2 regions of the Pseudomonas sp. GL_093 genome follow, and region 1 is predicted to be linked to the other one. Evidence: riboswitches for the same ligand, from Rfam matches in the RefSeq annotation. Region 1 holds a riboswitch; the other holds the start of a gene.
What was found. Region 1 has a riboswitch for cobalamin ahead of cobW (cobalamin biosynthesis protein CobW). Riboswitches for the same ligand answer to the same signal wherever they lie in the genome.
Positions count from the first base shown of each region.

Region 2: linked by a shared signal. The riboswitch ahead of cobO (cob(I)yrinic acid a,c-diamide adenosyltransferase) and the one ahead of cobW (cobalamin biosynthesis protein CobW) in region 1 are both predicted to bind cobalamin.

Region 1 covers NZ_CM174448.1:4,084,498-4,088,326, forward strand. Annotated here, with positions in the region: gene cobN (cobaltochelatase subunit CobN) at 1-285, opposite strand, end outside; gene cobW (cobalamin biosynthesis protein CobW) at 289-1,350, opposite strand; cobalamin riboswitch at 1,449-1,661, opposite strand; cobalamin riboswitch at 1,838-2,066, shown strand; gene AC3IUE_RS18655 (CbtB domain-containing protein) at 2,188-2,391, shown strand; gene AC3IUE_RS18660 (CbtA family protein) at 2,403-3,110, shown strand; gene AC3IUE_RS18665 (cobalamin biosynthesis protein) at 3,107-3,520, shown strand; gene cobM (precorrin-4 C(11)-methyltransferase) at 3,604-3,829, shown strand, end outside.
Region 2 covers NZ_CM174448.1:1,970,935-1,974,763, reverse strand. Annotated here, with positions in the region: gene AC3IUE_RS08945 (cobyrinic acid a,c-diamide synthase CobB) at 1-1,304, opposite strand, end outside; gene cobO (cob(I)yrinic acid a,c-diamide adenosyltransferase) at 1,301-1,912, opposite strand; cobalamin riboswitch at 1,995-2,229, opposite strand; gene AC3IUE_RS08935 (hypothetical protein) at 2,384-2,968, shown strand; gene AC3IUE_RS08930 (PQQ-dependent sugar dehydrogenase) at 3,037-3,829, shown strand, end outside.

The DNA.
Region 1 (3,829 bases):
GTACCGCCAATAGGCGATGCCGCCGTGCAGCGAAATCAGAATCACCTTGGCGTGGCGCAGCACTTCGTCGAAGTAGAGATCGACCGACGCGTGGTTCTGCACCTGCATCGGGTTGGCCAGGCGCACGCTCGGGTAGTCGTCGGGCAGTTGCTGCGCGGCTTCGGCGAGCAGCGCGAGGCTGGAGTCGCCGCTGCACAGGATCACCAGCTCGGCGGGGGTTTGTCCAAGGTCGGCAATGTTGTCATCCGACACGAAACCGCCGGGCTGGGTCCTGAGCAGGTGCATGGCTTAAACGCTGAGCGCAGCGCGCAATTGCGCTTCAAGCAGAGTGGCGTCCAGCTCCTGACCGATCAACACCAGACGCGTGGTGCGCGCTTCGTCGGCGCCCCACTGACGGTCGAAGTGCTTGTCGAAACGTGTGCCCACGCCCTGGATCAGCAGGCGCATTGGTTTGTTCGGGATCGCCGCGAAACCTTTGACGCGCAGGATGCCGTGTTGGACCACCAGTTGAGTCAACGCGTCCAGCAGCAGGCTTTCGTCGGCTTGCGGCAATTCGATGGAGATGGAGTCGAAGGCATCGTGGTCGTGATCATCTTCGCCTTCATGGTGGTGATCGTGATGGCTGTGACGGCTGTCGATGTGTTCTTCGGAGCCGGCGCCGAGGCCGATCAGCACGTCCAGTGGCACGCGACCGCTGCTGGCTTCGATGACTTTCACCGCTGGCGGCAGTTCTTCAGCCACTTCCAGGCGCACACGGGCCAGGTCTTCAGGGCTGATCAGGTCGGCCTTGTTGAGGATCACCAGGTCGGCGCTGGCCAGTTGGTCGGCGAACAGCTCGTGCAGCGGCGATTCGTGGTCCAGGTTCGGGTCGAGTTTGCGCTGGGCATCGACCTGGTCCGGGAAAGCCGCGAAGGTGCCGGCGGCGACCGCTGGGCTGTCGACTACGGTGATGACCGCGTCAACGGTGCAGGCGCTGCGGATTTCCGGCCACTGGAAGGCTTGCACCAGCGGTTTTGGCAGGGCCAGACCAGAAGTTTCGATCAGGATGTGATCGAGATCGCCGCGACGGGCGACCAATTCGCGCATCACCGGGAAGAATTCTTCTTGAACGGTGCAGCACAGGCAGCCGTTGGCCAGTTCGTAGACGCGGCCGTTGGCTTCTTCTTCAGTGCAACCGATGGAGCACTGCTTGAGGATTTCGCCGTCGATGCCCAGCTCGCCGAACTCGTTGACGATCACCGCAATGCGGCGGCCCTGAGCGTTGTCGAGCATGTGCCGCAGCAAGGTGGTTTTGCCCGAGCCGAGGAAGCCGGTAACGATGGTGACGGGGAGTTTGGCCAGTGTTTTCATCGGATGCCCTTTGGCAAGGTGGCGGGCATACGGGACGACGACCGCTGCTGCATAGGCGCGCGGAAGATTTCGCCACCGGATCACCCCGCCCGGTTGTAGTGAGAATTCGTTTCGAGGCAGGTCTCCTGGCTGACGGTGTGCCAATCGTTCGACTGGCGTTGGCTGCGCCTTCCCGCGAACCCTTTGCACAGGGTTTGCAGTGGCGTGGCAGCGAACATCACCGTTCACAGTTGCGGGGGCAGCCGCGGCATCGACCGCGTTCCCTTCTTAGCTTCGGCAGACGCCGAAGAACCTCGAAAGCGCAAGGCTACGCATCGTGTGGGGGCGGGTCAATGTCTTGTGGCGCCCTCACTGGCCCCATCGCGAGCAGGCTCGCTCCCACAGTTGATCGCATTCCCCTGTGGGAGCGAGCCTGCTCGCGATGAAGTCGCCTCGGCCCCAAGTTGAGAACCCATGCCAATTGACTCTCCGCCCCCGCCCATGCTCTCCTACACGCCTTGTTACGGGTGCCCTTCACAGGGTGAAACGGGAAACCGGTGAATCATGTGCTTTACTCTAAAGTCATGTCAGTCCGGTGCTGCCCCCGCAACGGTAAGCGAGCGAAGCGTCAGATCCACTGTGCCAGCAGTTCGGCATGGGAAGGTGATGCTTGCAGGTCAAGGCGAAAGCCAGTGCCCCTCGTGAGCCCGGAGACCGGCCCGCAACACAAAGTGACCATTACGATCACTGAATAACAAACCCGCGGTGGGCGGGCGCTGTTTGAACCTCTGCGTGCCCGACTCGCAGGGGTCTTCCATGCGCTCTAAATCACCCGCTGACAGACCAGAGGGAAGCGCCATGTCGATCATCAGCAGCACCGGCAGCAACACCGATAAAAGCACCGCCAGCACCACCAATACCCTGACTCAACGCCTGACCGCCGCCGTGTGCGCGTCGATCCTGGGTGCGTGCCTTGTGTATTTCGCCGGTTTCTCGCACATCGAAGCGGTGCACAACGCCGCTCACGATACCCGCCACAGCTCTGCATTCCCGTGCCATTGAGACCTGCTGACATGATCAAGCGTATTGCGCAAACCGCAGGGTTCACCGGGCTGCTGGCCGCCCTGCTGCTGACTCTGCTGCAAAGCTTCTGGGTGGCTCCGCTGATTCTGCAGGCCGAGACTTACGAAAAATCCGAGCCCGCTGCTGTTGAGGTTCACGAACACGCCGCAGGTGCTGTCGCCGCTCACACCCACGATGCTGAAGCCTGGGAACCGGAAGACGGCTGGCAGCGCGTGCTGTCCACCACCGGCGGCAACCTGGTGGTAGCGGTCGGTTTCGCCCTGATGCTGGCCGGTCTTTACACCTTGCGCGCGCCGACCAAAACCTCCCAAGGCCTGCTTTGGGGCCTGGCCGGTTACGCGACGTTCGTGCTGGCACCGACTCTCGGTCTGCCGCCTGAGCTGCCGGGCACTGCCGCAGCTGATTTGGCGCAACGGCAGATCTGGTGGATCGGCACGGCTGCCTCCACCGCGGTCGGCATCGCATTAATCGTGTTCAGCCGTCACTGGCTGATGAAAGTGCTCGGCGTGGCCATTCTGGCTGTTCCTCATGTGATCGGCGCACCACAACCGGAAGTCCACTCGATGCTGGCTCCAGAAGCCCTGGAAGCTCAGTTCAAAATCGCTTCGCAGCTGACCAACATGGGATTCTGGCTGGCCTTGGGCCTGATCAGTGCCTGGTTGTTCCGCCGCAAAAACGATGGTCAATACCACGCATGACTGAGATCAGCGCAGCGCCGACTTTAGTGGTCGGCCTGGGCTGCCAGCGCGGCTGCCCCGTCAGCACGCTGCGGGCGCTGCTCGATCAGGCGTTACAGGCTCATAAAATCGGACTTCACCAGATCAAGGCGCTGGCCAGCATCGACCTGAAGCGCGAAGAGCCTGGCTTGATCGAATTGGCCGAACAACTAGCACTGCCACTGATGTACTTCAGCAGCGAACAATTGGCCGGCTATCAACCGCAACTCACCCATCATTCGGACATCGCGTTCGAACGCACCGGCTGCTACGGCGTCGCGGAAAGTGCCGCCCTGGCCCTGGCCGAACACCTGGCCCAGGCACCGGCAAAATTGCTGATTTCACGACAAAAATATGCCCAGGCCACCTTGGCATTGGCCTGCGCCGCCTAAAATCCTCGATAATCCTCGCCTTCGATCATGAGCAATCTTCATCTGAAGCCTTGCTCAGCCCCTTTTTCTCACAGGAACCGACGATGACCGTCTACTTCATTGGCGCAGGTCCCGGCGACCCGGAACTGATCACCGTCAAAGGCCAACGGCTGATTCGCAACTGCCCGGTGATCATCTATGCTGGCTCCCTGGTGCCCGCCGCCGTGCTGGAAGGCCATCGCGCCGAACAGGTGGTCAACAGCGCCGAACTGCACCTGGAACAGATCATCGAGCTGATCAAATCCGCCCATGCCAAGGGTCAGGACGTGG
Region 2 (3,829 bases), 2.1 Mb from region 1:
GCCTCAAGGTCAGGCGCAAATAATGCGGCTACAGCGGCGGGATTGGACGGGAAATAAAAGTGCACATAAGAGGCGGTCATCCGCCCTTCACGATAAACCGCCTCTGCCCCTCGCCCACCGTTCGGGCTCAAGCCACGAGCAATCGGCTCAAGCTCGGTACTGGTCAGCGAATGGTGATAGGTGTGCCCGCGCAACGAACCTTCCGGCAACTCGACCGCTTGCAACGCCAACGCGGCCAGACGCTTTTGCATCACCGCATCCCCCGCCAGCAAGCCGACCAGTTCAGCGCGGGTACCTTCGACATCGGTCAACGAATCGAGCAGATACAGCATGCCGCCGCACTCGGCCAACAACGGCTTGCCCGCCGCATGGTGAGCGCGGATTGCGTCCAGCATCGTGGTGTTCTGTGACAGCGCCACATGGTGCAATTCGGGATAACCGCCCGGCAGATAGAGGCTGTCTGCCTCCGGCAATTGCGTGTCACGGATCGGCGAGAAAAACAGCAACTCGGCGCCCATGGCGCGGAGCAGATCCAGGCTAGCACCGTAGGTGAAGGCAAACGCTTCGTCACGGGCCACGGCAATACGCACGCCGGCCAGCAACGGTTCTGCCGCGATCACATCTGGAGCGGCGAATTCCACCGCCGGTGGCAGCGCGACCTCGCAACTGCTGGCCAGCGCATCGGCCGCCGCATCGAGGCGCAGATCAAGATCGTTCAACTCACTGGCCTGAACCAGCCCGAGGTGTCGGCTCGGCAATTCGATCCCGGTTTCCCGGGACAAGGCGCCGTACCAGCGCAAGCCTTCAGTGAGGCTGCCTTCCAGTAGTTGCGCGTGACGCAGGGTGCCGACGCGGTTGGCCAGCACACCGGCAAACGGCAAGTCCGGCTGATAACGCGCCAGCCCCAACGCCAGTGCGCCAAAGGTCTGGGCCATGGCGGTGCCGTCGATCACACCCAGCACCGGTACGCCGAAATGCCGCGCCAGATCAGCGCTGGACGGCGTACCGTCGAACAACCCCATGACGCCTTCGATGAGGATCAGATCGGCTTCACCGGCGGCTTCCCACAACAGTCGACGACTTTCCTGCTCGCCGACCATCCACATGTCCAGTTGATACACCGGCGCACCGCTGGCGCGCTCGAGAATCATCGGGTCGAGGAAGTCCGGGCCGCATTTGAACACGCGCACCTTGCGCCCCTGATTGCGATGCAAACGGGCCAGTGCGGCGGTGACGGTGGTCTTGCCCTGACCGGAGGCCGGCGCGGCAATCAATACCGCCGGGCAATGACGTGGTTGACTCACAATTCGACGCCTTTTTGCGCTTTGATCCCGGCCTGGAACGCGTGCTTGATCACGCCCATTTCGGTGACGGTGTCAGCCAGTTCAATCATCTCCGGCTTGGCGCCGCGACCGGTGACCACCACGTGCTGCATCGGCGGACGGGCCTGCAAGTCGCTGAGCACTTGATCGAGATCCAGATAACCGTGCTTGAGCGCAATGTTCAATTCATCCAGCACCACCAGGCCGATCGACGGATCACGCAGCAATTCGCGCGACACCGCCCATGCGGCTTCAGCGGCGGCGATGTCACGCTGGCGATCCTGGGTTTCCCAGGTGAAGCCCTCGCCCATCACATGAAAACGCACCTGTTCCGGGAAGCGCCGGAAGAACAGTTCTTCGCCGGTGCTGCTGCGCCCTTTAATGAACTGCACCACACCACACTGCATGCCGTGGCCCATGGACCGGGCGAGCATGCCGAAAGCCGAGCTGCTTTTGCCTTTGCCGTTGCCGGTCAGCACCAGCAGCAGGCCACATTCATTCGGGGAATTGGCGATGCGTTCGTCGATCACGGCTTTTTTGCGCAGCATGCGCGCCAGATGACGTTCGTCACGATCGGGGGTATCAGTCATGGGGGAGCTCTCCGTTGAGGCTGGATAACGGCGGGCAGGCACAAGAATAGACGGCAAAAAAGCCTGGCATCGCCCACCGTGATGCCGCTGGATGGATCAGGCCGGTCTCCGGGCTCATGAGCGGCGTTTTGCCTGACTGCGCGCCTTCCCATGTCGACAGTCGACACAGTGGCTCAAGGCGCAGTCTTTACTCATTTACCGTTGCGGGGGCAGCGCCGGGATCATGGCTCTTCGTCGCTTGAAGAGAGTCACTCACCGGCTTCCCTGTTTCACTCTGTCGACCAAGGTCACAGAGCACCTGAAACAAGCCGCGAAGGTTAGAGGGTTGGGGATGGAGCGTCAATTGAAGACGGGCGGCCTGCGAGCGAATAACTGCCGTCGATCAATTATCTGACGCCAATCTTGTGCCACACTCTCAGCAGTGATATCAAAGAGCCACAACCTCACAACACAAGAACAAGGGTGAGCCACATGCAAGGCATGATCATCAGCAATCCGAAGCTGGAATTCCTGCGCCCGGTGCTGGAACGCTGGTTTGACTGTATCGACCGCTACAACGCCGTGCGCGGCGATAACGACACGCCTTACTGGTTCGACGAAAAAGCCAACCTGAGCCTGCTGTCCGCCGCGGCCTGGATGGCGGAAATGGTTACGCTGCAACAAACACCGACCCGCAAACAGACCGAAGAAGGCGAACGCAATGGCCGAGCCGATCTGTTTATCGCGACCAGCGAAGAACGCGCTTACCTTCAGGCGACCCAGCGCTGGCCACGCGTCAACAGCCTGAACCTGACGCAAGCATTACAAGACATCACCAGCGACGCCAAGCGCATCAGCTACGCCAGCGACCTGAAACTCGGCTGCCTGTTCGTCGCGCCGCAAAAAGCCCAACAAAGCGCCACCCCGGAAGAACTCCAGGACATGCTCGACGACCTGCAAAAGGAACACACCTGCGCGGTGGCCTGGTATTTCCCCTACGCCTATCGCAAGTTACGCAACGAAGCCGGCAACTATCACCCCGGCATTGCCGTGCTGTTCAAGGAAGCCCGCGGCTGACCGGTTGAACCATCGCGCACCTGCGCTTCTCTATTGATTAGGTCAATGCATTCATAGGGAAGATCAGCATGCGCAAGCCCCCGCTCGCTCTCGTCATCGTGCTCGCCGGAGGGCTTGCGGCCTGTGGTGAAACCGCCAGGCTGCAAGTCACCGACGGCTACGGCCCGTCACCCAAGCTGCCAGAACCGAATAAAACCCTGATCCCGACGGTGAACATCGCCCCGGCGATCGGCTGGCCGGACGGCACGAAACCCATCGCCGCGACGGGGACTCAGGTGGCGGCTTTTGCCGAAGGTCTCGATCACCCGCGCTGGCTCTATGTATTACCCAACGGCGACGTGCTGGTCGCCGAAACCAACGCACCACCCAAACCCGATGACGGCAAAGGCATTCGTGGTTGGGTGATGGGCAAAGTCATGGGCCGTGCCGGCGCCAAAGTACCGAGCCCGAACCGCATCACGCTGCTGCGGGACAAGGACCACGACGGCGTCGCCGAAACCCGCACAGTGTTCCTGGAAAACCTCAACTCACCCTTCGGTATGACCCTGGTCGGCAATGACCTGTACGTCGCCGACACGGACCGCCTGCTGCGCTTCCACTATGAAAACGGCGAGACGGCGATCAAGTCACAGCCGATGAAGGTGATCGACCTGCCGGGCGGTACGCTGAATCACCACTGGACCAAAAACGTCATCGCCAGCAAGGACGGCAGCAAGCTGTACGTCACGGTGGGCTCCAACAGCAACGTGGCCGAAAACGGCATGGACAAGGAAGAAGGTCGCGCGGCGATCTGGGAAGTGGATCGCGCCACCGGCAATCATCGAATCTTCGCCTCGGGGATTCGTAATCCAAACGGTCTGG